One region of the Buttiauxella sp. WJP83 genome, then DNA from elsewhere that is predicted to be linked to it. Evidence: predicted binding sites of a transcription regulator. Region 1 holds the regulator's gene; the other holds the start of a gene.

Region 1 (5,312 bases):
CGCCATGCCACTATTGCCACAAATTAAAACGCCTACGCTTATCATCCACGCTAAAGATGACCCGTTTATGGATCATCATGTGATCCCTGATAGAGCGATATTGCCCGACAACATTGAGTACCAACTGACGCGTTACGGCGGCCATGTTGGGTTTGTGGGTGGCACGCTTCGTCATCCGGAAATGTGGCTTGAGCAACGTATCCCGCAGTGGCTGTCTAAATTTTTGGAAAAATCACTATGATGATTCCCTGGCAAGATCTCCCTCCCGAAACGCTTGATAATCTGATTGAATCCTTTGTATTACGCGAAGGTACAGATTATGGTGAACAAGAGCGCTCACTAGAGCAAAAGGTGGCCGATGTTAAGCGCCAACTGCAAAGTGGAGAGGCCGTATTGGTTTGGTCAGAACTCCATGAAACGGTGAATATCATGGCCCGTGGGCAATTTCGCGGCTAAATATTAATCTTCTATACTGCATAATGCCCCTCACCCCAACCCTCTCCCAAAGGAGAGGGAGAAAAACAAAACAGACCCGCTCCAGTCCCTCTTCTGGGATAAGGAGAAAAACATGCTCAACCCAGTTCCCTCTTCGGGATAGGGAGAAGAACATGCTCAATCCAGTTCCCTCTCCTGGGGGAGAGGGTTAGGGTGAGGGCCAAACCCAGCTAAACCCACTTGTGATTACCCAGGGAGTTGTTGCCTTATGTCAGCCAAACATCCGGTTATTGCCGTAACAGGTTCCAGCGGCGCGGGAACGACCACCACCAGCCTTGCCTTTCGTAAAATATTTCAGCAACTCAATCTTCGCGCAGCCGAAGTCGAAGGTGACAGTTTCCACCGTTTCACTCGCCCTGAAATGGATATGGCTATCCGTAAAGCTCGCGATTTGGGTCGCCATATCAGCTACTTTGGCCCGGAAGCGAATGACTTCGGCTTACTGGAACAAACGTTTCTGGAGTACGGAAATACCGGGCAAGGTAAATCACGCAAGTATCTGCATACCTATGATGAAGCGGTACCCTGGAACCAAATTCCGGGGACGTTTACCCCGTGGCAGTCGCTGCCGGAACCGACTGATGTCTTGTTCTATGAAGGTTTGCACGGAGGAGTCGTCACCCCACAACATGATGTGGCGAATGCCGTCGACCTACTGGTTGGCGTAGTGCCGATTGTGAACCTGGAATGGATACAAAAACTGGTGCGGGACACCAGCGAACGCGGGCACTCAAGAGAAGCGGTGATGGACTCAGTCGTGCGTTCGATGGACGATTACATCAATTACATCACGCCGCAATTTTCCCGGACCCATATCAACTTCCAGCGCGTGCCTACCGTTGATACGTCGAACCCATTTGCGGCACGTGGTATTCCGTCACTGGATGAAAGCTTCGTGGTGATCCATTTTCGTGGGCTGGATGACATCGATTACCCGTACTTACTCGCCATGTTGCAAGGCTCATTCATTTCCCACATCAATACATTAGTGGTGCCAGGCGGCAAGATGGGACTGGCAATGGAATTGATCATGGCACCGCTAGTTAAACGGCTGGCAGAAGGTCGACACATCAATCAGGGCGGATAATTACCGCCCTGCTGACACACATTAGCCTTCAATCACTTCATAGCTATGAGTAATGTTCACAGCTTTTTCCAGCATCAGAGCGACAGAACAATACTTTTCAGCAGAGAGATCCACCGCGCGGGAAACCGCGTTATCTTTCAGTTCTTTGCCTGTCACGATGAAATGCAGGTTAATGGTGGTAAAAAGACGAGGGGCTTCTTCACGGCGCTCAGAGGTCAGTTTTACTTCGCAATCCGTCACGTTGTAGCGACCTTTTTGCAAAATAGAAACCACATCGATTGCACTGCAGCCCCCCGCAGCCATCAGAACCATCTCCATCGGACTTGGTGCTTTATCGCCAGAATTACCATCCATCAAAATCTGGTGTCCTGAAGCGGACTCCCCAAGGAAGGTTAACCCTTCTACCCACTTCACTCGTGCCTGCATGTTACTTCTCCAGTTGAAAAAACCCTTTCAGAGTACGCGGATGCAGCAAAACTGGCAACGGAAGGCGACCTGCGTCATGCTGAAACGAGACAATAGGAGACACTTGTCAAAAGCTATGCTAAAACAATCCAGATGCTACATCGATACATTGACGTAATGCATGTATGCAGAGGACGTCACTAATTACAGGCAGCAAGAATGACTTGCGTGCCATCTCCCCAAGATGGGGAATATTCTAATACTTGCAACGCCAGACAGGATGTTTAGCGTCTTGTCGTTGGTAGCTAGTTATAAACAGAGGATAACCGCGCATGGTGCTTGGCAAACCGCAAACAGACCCGACTCTCGAATGGTTCTTGTCCCATTGCCATATTCATAAGTATCCATCGAAGAGCACACTGATTCACCAGGGTGAAAAAGCTGAGACGCTGTATTACATCGTCAAGGGCTCTGTGGCTGTTCTGATTAAAGATGAAGAGGGCAAGGAAATGATCCTCTCCTATCTGAATCAGGGCGATTTTATTGGTGAGTTAGGGCTGTTCGAAGAAGGCCAGGAACGTAGTGCATGGGTTCGTGCTAAATCTGCCTGTGAAGTGGCTGAAATTTCCTATAAAAAATTCCGCCAGCTGATTCAGGTCAACCCAGACATTCTGATGCGCCTGTCTTCCCAGATGGCTCGTCGTCTGCAAGTGACATCTGAGAAAGTCGGTAACCTGGCATTCCTGGATGTGACTGGTCGTATTGCACAAACACTGCTGAACCTGGCGAAACAACCTGATGCAATGACCCACCCAGACGGTATGCAGATTAAAATTACCCGTCAGGAAATCGGTCAGATCGTGGGTTGTTCTCGTGAAACCGTTGGTCGTATCTTGAAAATGCTGGAAGATCAAAACCTGATCTCTGCTCACGGTAAAACGATCGTCGTTTACGGCACTCGTTAATCTCCGTCCTCAAAAAAGGCGTGTCACTCAGGTAACACGCTTTTTTTGTTTCTACATTTCTCTGAGTGTAGCCAACACCCACGCAACTTGTATTATGAAGAGCTATGTGGCGCCGACTGATCTACCATCCAGAAGTTAACTACGCATTGCGACAAACGCTGGTACTCTGCCTTCCTGTGGGGGTAGGATTACTGCTTGGAAATTTGCAGTTAGGTCTGCTGTTCTCGTTAGTGCCCGCCTGTTGCAACATTGCCGGCCTGGATACCCCCCATAAGCGCTTCTTCAAACGTCTGATTGTTGGTAGCACTCTTTTTGCAGTCAGCAGTTTAATCATGCAGCTTTTGCTGCTCTACACCACCGTTCCATTGCCCGTCATTCTCTTTGTTATGGCCCTTATGTTGGGGGTCACTGCTGAAATCAGCGCCCTGCATGCACGCTTACTTCCCGCCTCGCTGATTGCTGCCATTTTTACACTTAGCATGGCCGGTAACATGCCTATCTGGAAGCCGATGGCGCTGTATGTCTTTGGCACGATTTGGTATGGGGTCTTTAACTGGCTTTGGTTCTGGATATGGCGAGAGCAGCCGTTGCGCGAATCTTTAAGCCTGCTCTATCGCCAATTAGCGGATTACTGCGAAGCCAAATACGGCATGCTCACTCAGCACGTCGATCCCGAGACGGCACTTCCGCCGTTGCTGGCGCGCCAGCAAAAAGCCGTCGACTTGATTACCAACTGCTACCAACAACTGCATATGCTATCGGCGAATCAGCAAAACGGTTACAAGCATTTGTTACGCTCTTTTCAAATAGCGTTAGATCTACAAGAGCACATTTCCGTCAGTTTGCACCAACCTGCCGAGGTGCAAAAACTTGTCGCGCAAAGCCATGCGGAAGCCGTTATTCGCTGGAATGCGCAGACCATTGCGGCCCGTTTGCGTGTTCTGGCTGATGACATTCTTTACCATCGTTACCCGCAGCGTTTTACGATGGAGAAGCAAATTGAAGCCCTTGAGAAAATCGCCCGGCAGAATCCGGATAACCCAGTCGGACAGTTTTGTCATTATCACTTCAGCCGTATCGCGCGTGTATTACGCAGCCAACGCCCGCTGTACGTCAGGGATTTAATGGAAGACAGGCAACGCCGCTTACCACTGTGGGCCGCGCTGAAAAGCTATATGTCATTGAAATCAGCGGCTCTGCGCAACGCCGCCCGGTTAGGCGTAATGCTAACTATCGCCAGTATTTTTGGGGCATTTTTGCATCTCCCCAAACCCTACTGGATTTTAATGACGGTGATGTTTGTCACGCAAAACGGCTACGGCGCTACCCGAGTACGCATTCTGCACCGTTCGGCAGGTACCATTGCAGGCCTGGCCATTGCGGGTTTCGCCCTGCACTTTCACTTCCCACAAGACATTGCGTTGGCCGCGATGCTGGTCATCACGCTCGTCAGCTATCTGATCATTCGCCAAAGCTACGGCTGGGCGACAATTGGTTTTACCGTGACAGCGGTATATACCCTGCAACTGTTAACGCTCAGCGCCGAGCAATTTATTGTTCCACGTTTGATAGATACGCTGCTGGGCTGTTTGATTGCCTTCGGTGGCATGGTGTGGCTTTGGCCGCAATGGCAAAGTGGATTGCTGCGCCAGAACGCCCACGACGCACTGGAGACAGACCAGGAGGCCATTCGCCTGATTCTGAGCAACGACCCTGAACCCACGCCTTTGGCCTGGGAACGGATGAAGGTCAATCAGGCCCATAATGCGCTGTTTAATTCGCTGAACCAGGCGATGCAGGAGCCCGGTTTCAACTCGCATTATCTGGCAGATATGAAACTGTGGGTGACGCACAGCCAGTTTATCGTCGAACACATCAATGCCATGACGACTCTGGCACGCGAGCACAATATGCTGACCCCGGATTTAGCCCAGCATTATCTGCAATCATGTGAAATTGCGCTGCAACGATGCCAACAGCGGTTGCAGTACGATGGGCCTGGTGAGACGAACGATGCGAATATACTCGACCCACTGGAAGGGCTTCCGAGTGGGCCGTTGAGCACAATGGAACAACATTTACAGCGGATTTTGGGTCACCTCAGCACCATGCACACCATTTCGTCGGTTGCATGGCGCCAGCGCCCCCATCATGGTATCTGGCTGAACCGTTTACGTCGGCCTGAGAGTCAATAAACCTACGTCATCCGCCGTTTTGTCGGATGACACGGGTGCTTACACGTCTTGAGATACGATTTTCTCGACCGCTTTAGCAAAGCGCGCCATTCCTTCATCAATATCAGCCTTTTCAACGATCAAGGCTGGTGCAAAACGCATGACATCAGGCCCGGCATTCAAAAC
Region 2 (5,312 bases), 1.1 Mb from region 1:
TGGTATCGGCCTGCGCGTGAGCCACGGTTGTGTGCGTCTGCGTAACGAAGACATCAAATTCCTGTTCGAAAAAGTGCCGGTCGGTACGCGTGTTCAGTTCATCAACGAACCGGTTAAAGCCACCGTTGAGCCAGATGGTTCGCGCTACATTGAAGTGCACAACCCACTGTCTACAACTGAAGCGCAGTTCAACTCTCGTGAAATTGTTCCAATCACGCTGAAAAACAACGTTACAGCCATCACCGCTCAGCCAGACGTTGATAGCACCGTATTGGATCAAGCGATTCAGAGCCGTTCCGGTATGCCGGTGCGTTTGAACTAAGCGAAGATTACCCTTTTGAAAGCGGCCCTCGGGCCGCTTTTTTTATACCTGAAAAACAGCATCTTGTTATACCCGAAATAATTCAAGTTGCAGGAAGGCTACCAGGCCGTAAGTCCCCAGGAGCATAGCTAACTATGTGACTGGGGCGCGCGGGCGCAGTCAACGCACCTACGGCTTGAAGAATGAAGGGTATAAACGTTCCCATCAGGAATGTTTGGTATGCTAATAATTCATGATGTGACCGGTAGCACATTTTTGAGTTTAATTGTATGATGAATGCGTTTTCTAAAAGGTAATCACTATGCGTAACTCATTTACCGCAATATGGCAGTACCTGCGGGCATTTATCTTAATTTACATATGTTTATATGCAGGCATTGCTATTTCATCACTGCTTCCTATTACTATTCCCGGCAGTATTATTGGCATGCTAATTCTGTTTGTTTTGCTCTCACTGCAAATCGTTCCCGCTAAATGGGTTAAGCCTGGTTGCCAGATATTAATTCGTAATATGGCGTTGTTGTTTGTGCCGATTGGCGTTGGCGTTATGCAATATGTCGATGTGATAAAACAGCAATTTGGCCCGGTGGTGGTGTCATGTTTTATCAGTACGTTGGTGGTGTTAGTGGTGGTGAGTTGGAGTTCCCATTTAATCCATGGCGAACGTAATGTGGTTGGTGAACGCGAGGGTGACGAAAAATGATGCATCATATTTGGTGGTCTTTACCCTTAACACTGGTGACTTTCTTCCTCGCCCGGCAGGTCGCTGTACGTTATAAATCGCCGATCCTGAATCCGCTTCTGATATCCATGATTGTGATCATTCCAATCCTGGTATTCACCCGTACGCCTTACGAACATTATTTCGAAGGCAGTAAAATATTGAATGACTTGTTGCAACCCGCAGTTGTTGCTCTCGCCTTCCCTCTTTACGAACAGCTTCACCAGATCCGCGCTCGTTGGAAATCAATTATCACTATCTGCTTTATTGGCAGCATGGTAGCGATGATTACCGGTACGTCTGTGGCACTGCTGATGGGCGCAACACCACAAATTGCCGCATCAATCCTGCCTAAATCAGTCACCACACCGATTGCCATGGCCGTTGGCGGAAGCATTGGTGGTATTCCGGCAATTAGCGCAGTTTGCGTGATCTTCGTCGGTATTCTGGGGGCCGTGTTTGGTCATACGTTGTTAAATCTGATGCGTATTACGACTAAATCGTCGCGAGGGCTGGCGATGGGCGCGGCTTCACACGCCCTGGGCACCGCTCGTTGCGCGGAAGTGGATTTCCAGGAGGGTGCGTTTAGTTCATTGGCACTGGTGATTTGCGGCATCATCACGTCACTGATTGCCCCGTTCCTGTTCCCTGTTATTTTGGCGGTTGTGGGTTAAAACTTGCGAGAGATCGCGCATTTTCATTCTTTATTTCATATGTTGCATTTGTAATTGGATAAAGATCACATATAAAGCCTATGCAGACCCGTAAACTGTCGATCAATAAAGACAGCTCAATTACTTGTTATGAGGCTCTTCCAATGCGCTCACGTTTTCAGGCAGCTCTCGCACAACTCCCGGCTTCACTGCAAGCCGCTCTGCAACCTTTGCTTACTGATGCTCATTTCCCGGCAATGTTTAGTGCGTCAGAAGTCGAATCATTGAAAGCTCAGACCGGGCTGGATGACGATGCATTGGCTTTTGCATTATTGCCACTCGCCGCTTCATGTGCCCGTGCTGATTTATCAAAGTTCTACGTGGGCGCCGTAGCCCGCGGCGTAAGCGGTAATCTTTATTTTGGTGGCAATATGGAGTTTCCTGGCACCACCATGCAGCAGACCGTTCATGCCGAGCAGAGCGCCATTACCCACGCGTGGATGCGCGGTGAAAAAGCCCTTTCCGCCATTACCGTTAACTACACGCCTTGTGGCCACTGCCGCCAGTTTATGAATGAACTGAATAGCGGTGTGGCACTGCGCATTAATTTGCCGGGCCGTAATCCTGCCACCCTCGGCGATTATCTGCCTGATGCATTTGGCCCACGTGATTTAGAAATCAAAACCCTGCTGCTGGATGAAATGGATCATGGTTTTGCCTTGCAGGGCGATGAGTTAAGCAAGGCCGCCATTACAGCGGCAAACCGCAGCCATGCGCCGTACAGCAATGCACCTTCAGGTGTTGCGCTGGAAATGCGTGACGGGACGATTTTCAAAGGCAGCTATGCAGAAAATGCGGCATTCAACCCTTCCCTGCCGCCACTGCAAGCGGCGCTGAATCTGTTAAGCCTGTCGGGTTACGACTATAACGATATTCAGCGTGCCATCCTTGCTGAAAAAGCTGATGCACCATTGACACAGTGGGACGCCACCGCTGCGACACTCAAAGCGCTGGGCTGCATGAACATCGATCGCACCTTGTTAAATTAATAAGTGCGTTGCGGGCGTGAAACCGCCCGCATCGCTGATATACCCAATGGATTTCGAGTTGCAGGAAGGCGGCAAGTGAAAGAGTCCCAATGAGCTTACTTGAGTAAGTGATTTGGGCGATTGAACGCAGCCAACGCACATGCAGCTTGAAAGACGAAGGGGATACACTTGCTCTTCACCACCAGGTAAAGTAGCCTTGAATAAAATTCCCTCCCTTTATTGAGCCGCAAGTCCATGTTGAAGCGCGTGTTTTATAGCCTGTTGGTCATAATCGGATTGGCTGTGGTAGCTGCGCTTTGTCTTGACCGCTGGATAAGCTGGAAAACCGCACCTTACGTCTACGACGATCTGCAAGATTTACCGTATCGCCAGGTCGGTGTGGTGCTCGGAACCGCCAAGTATTACCGGACTGGTGTGATTAACCAGTACTATCAATATCGTATCCAGGGTGCGTTAAACGCTTATAACAGCGGTAAAGTGAACTACTTGCTGTTAAGTGGCGATAATGCGCTGCAAAGTTACAACGAACCCATGACGATGCGTAAAGATTTGATTGCCGGTGGTGTTGACCCGGCCGATATCGTGCTGGATTACGCCGGATTTCGAACTCTGGACTCCATCGTTCGTACCCGCAAGGTCTTTGATACCAACGATTTCATCATTATCACTCAGCGTTTCCATTGCGAACGTGCGTTGTTTATCGCCCTGCATATGGGGATCCAGGCGCAGTGTTATGCCGTTCCTTCACCTAAAAATATGATGACTGTGCGTGTTCGCGAGTTTGGCGCTCGTTTAGGGGCGCTGGCGGATTTGTACATATTCAAGCGTGAACCGCGTTTTCTTGGGCCTCTGGTGCCGATCCCTGCAATGCATGAAGTACCGGAAGATGCGCAAGCTTATCCAGCTGTAACGCCTGAGCAATTGCTCGAATTGCAGAAAGAAGAGAAGAAATAAAAAAGCCTTCCAGATCGGAAGGCTTCAATCTACCCAAAATAATTCGAGTTGCAGGAAGGCGGCAAACTCAGGAATCCCCAGGAGCTTACTTGAGTAAGTGACTGGGGTGAGTGAGTGCAGCCAACGCACATGCAACTTGAAGTATGAAGGGTATTACTTCTTACGCGCGTATTTCAGTGAATCCAGTGCCACCGCGAAGATAATAATCGCACCCTTAATAATGTACTGCCAGTAAGGGTTCACGCCGATATACGTCAGGCCGTAGTTGATGACGGTGAAGATGATAACACCGGTCACCACACCCACTACCGTACCCACACCGCCGCTGAACGACACGCCGCCAACGACGCACGCTGCAATCGCATCCAGTTCGTACATGAAGCCAAGGTTGTTGGTTGCAGAACCGATACGCCCGGCTTCCAGCATCCCGCCGAAGGCGTAGAACACACCAGACAGCGCATAAATCATGATCAAGTTCAGGGCAACGTTAACACCAGAAACTTTAGCCGCTTCAGGGTTACCACCGATGGCAAAGATGTTCTTACCAAAGCGCGTTTTATTCCACAGAATCCAGACAAAGCCAATCGCAATCAACGCGTAGAACGTAATGTACGAGAGCTTAAAGTTACCCATCTTGATAAAGCCCTGGGTAAAGGTCGAGAAGCCGCTATCGAACCCCGCAATTGGTGATGCGCCAACAAAGTCGTAGTACAGGGAGTTGATACCGTAAACGATGATCATCGTGCCCAATGTGGTGATAAACGGCGTCACGTTCAGGTATGCGATGATTATACCGTTCACCAGACCAATGATTGCGCCGATAGCACACACGATCAGGATAACCAATGGAATTGGCATGGTTTGCATATCAGGGAAAACTTTGTTCACGTTTTCCATCGACTGCAAGAAGGTCGCAGAAACAACCGCAGCCAGCCCCACCTGACGACCCGCTGAAAGGTCAGTACCCTGAGTCACAATCAGCCCTGCCACACCCAGTGCAATAATGATACGCACCGAAGATTGAGTCAGGATGTTACTTAAGTTCATTAAGCTTAAAAACGTTGGATCCTGGAAAATAATAATCGCCAGTAGCACCAGCAATACGACATAAATGCCGCCTTCTTTCAGATAAGTTAGAAAACTTTTCTTATTTAACGCACTCATTTTAATAGCCCCTAAATTATCAAAGGTGCACAGACGCAAGACGTAATATTTCGTTCTGCGTGGTTGTTTTAGTGTCTACAATTCCGGCAACGAGACCATTACTCATTACCAGGATACGATCTGTAATCCCTAACAACTCTGGCATTTCGGACGAAATAATAATGATTCCTTTCCCTTTTTTGGCCAGTTCAGCAATGAGCTGATAAATTTCAAACTTAGCCCCAACATCAATCCCACGCGTTGGCTCATCTAACATTAAAATTTCTGGCTGGGTTAATAACCAACGGCCGATAATCACTTTCTGTTGGTTACCACCTGACAGTGAACCAATTGCAGTGCGGTGACCGGGTGTTTTGACACGCATTGAGTCGATTACCCATTGGGTATCGCTTTTCATGCGCGAATTATCCAGCAAACCCACTTTGTTTTTATAATTGCGAATATTAGAA

Evidence for each region. Region 1 encodes CRP, which controls carbon source genes, mostly activating them, when cyclic AMP is high. Its sites were predicted from a motif close to ATGTGANNNNNNTCACAT; they were not measured.
Region 2: the regulator CRP is predicted to act here: its motif matches at 1,771-1,788, upstream of cdd (cytidine deaminase).

What each region holds. Positions count from the first base shown of each region.
Region 1 is NZ_CP110080.1:360,899-366,210, reverse strand. It holds gene OH773_RS01630 (hydrolase) at 1-241, shown strand, start outside; gene OH773_RS01625 (YheU family protein) at 238-456, shown strand; gene OH773_RS01620 (phosphoribulokinase) at 704-1,582, shown strand; gene OH773_RS01615 (OsmC family protein) at 1,604-2,008, opposite strand; gene crp (cAMP-activated global transcriptional regulator CRP) at 2,320-2,952, shown strand; gene OH773_RS01605 (YccS/YhfK family putative transporter) at 3,057-5,147, shown strand; gene argD (bifunctional acetylornithine/succinyldiaminopimelate transaminase) at 5,187-5,312, opposite strand, start outside.
Region 2 is NZ_CP110080.1:1,502,691-1,508,002, reverse strand. It holds gene ldtB (L,D-transpeptidase) at 1-322, shown strand, start outside; gene OH773_RS07035 (CidA/LrgA family protein) at 624-1,025, shown strand; gene OH773_RS07030 (CidB/LrgB family autolysis modulator) at 1,022-1,717, shown strand; gene cdd (cytidine deaminase) at 1,861-2,745, shown strand; gene sanA (outer membrane permeability protein SanA) at 2,980-3,699, shown strand; gene mglC (galactose/methyl galactoside ABC transporter permease MglC) at 3,853-4,863, opposite strand; gene mglA (galactose/methyl galactoside ABC transporter ATP-binding protein MglA) at 4,883-5,312, opposite strand, start outside.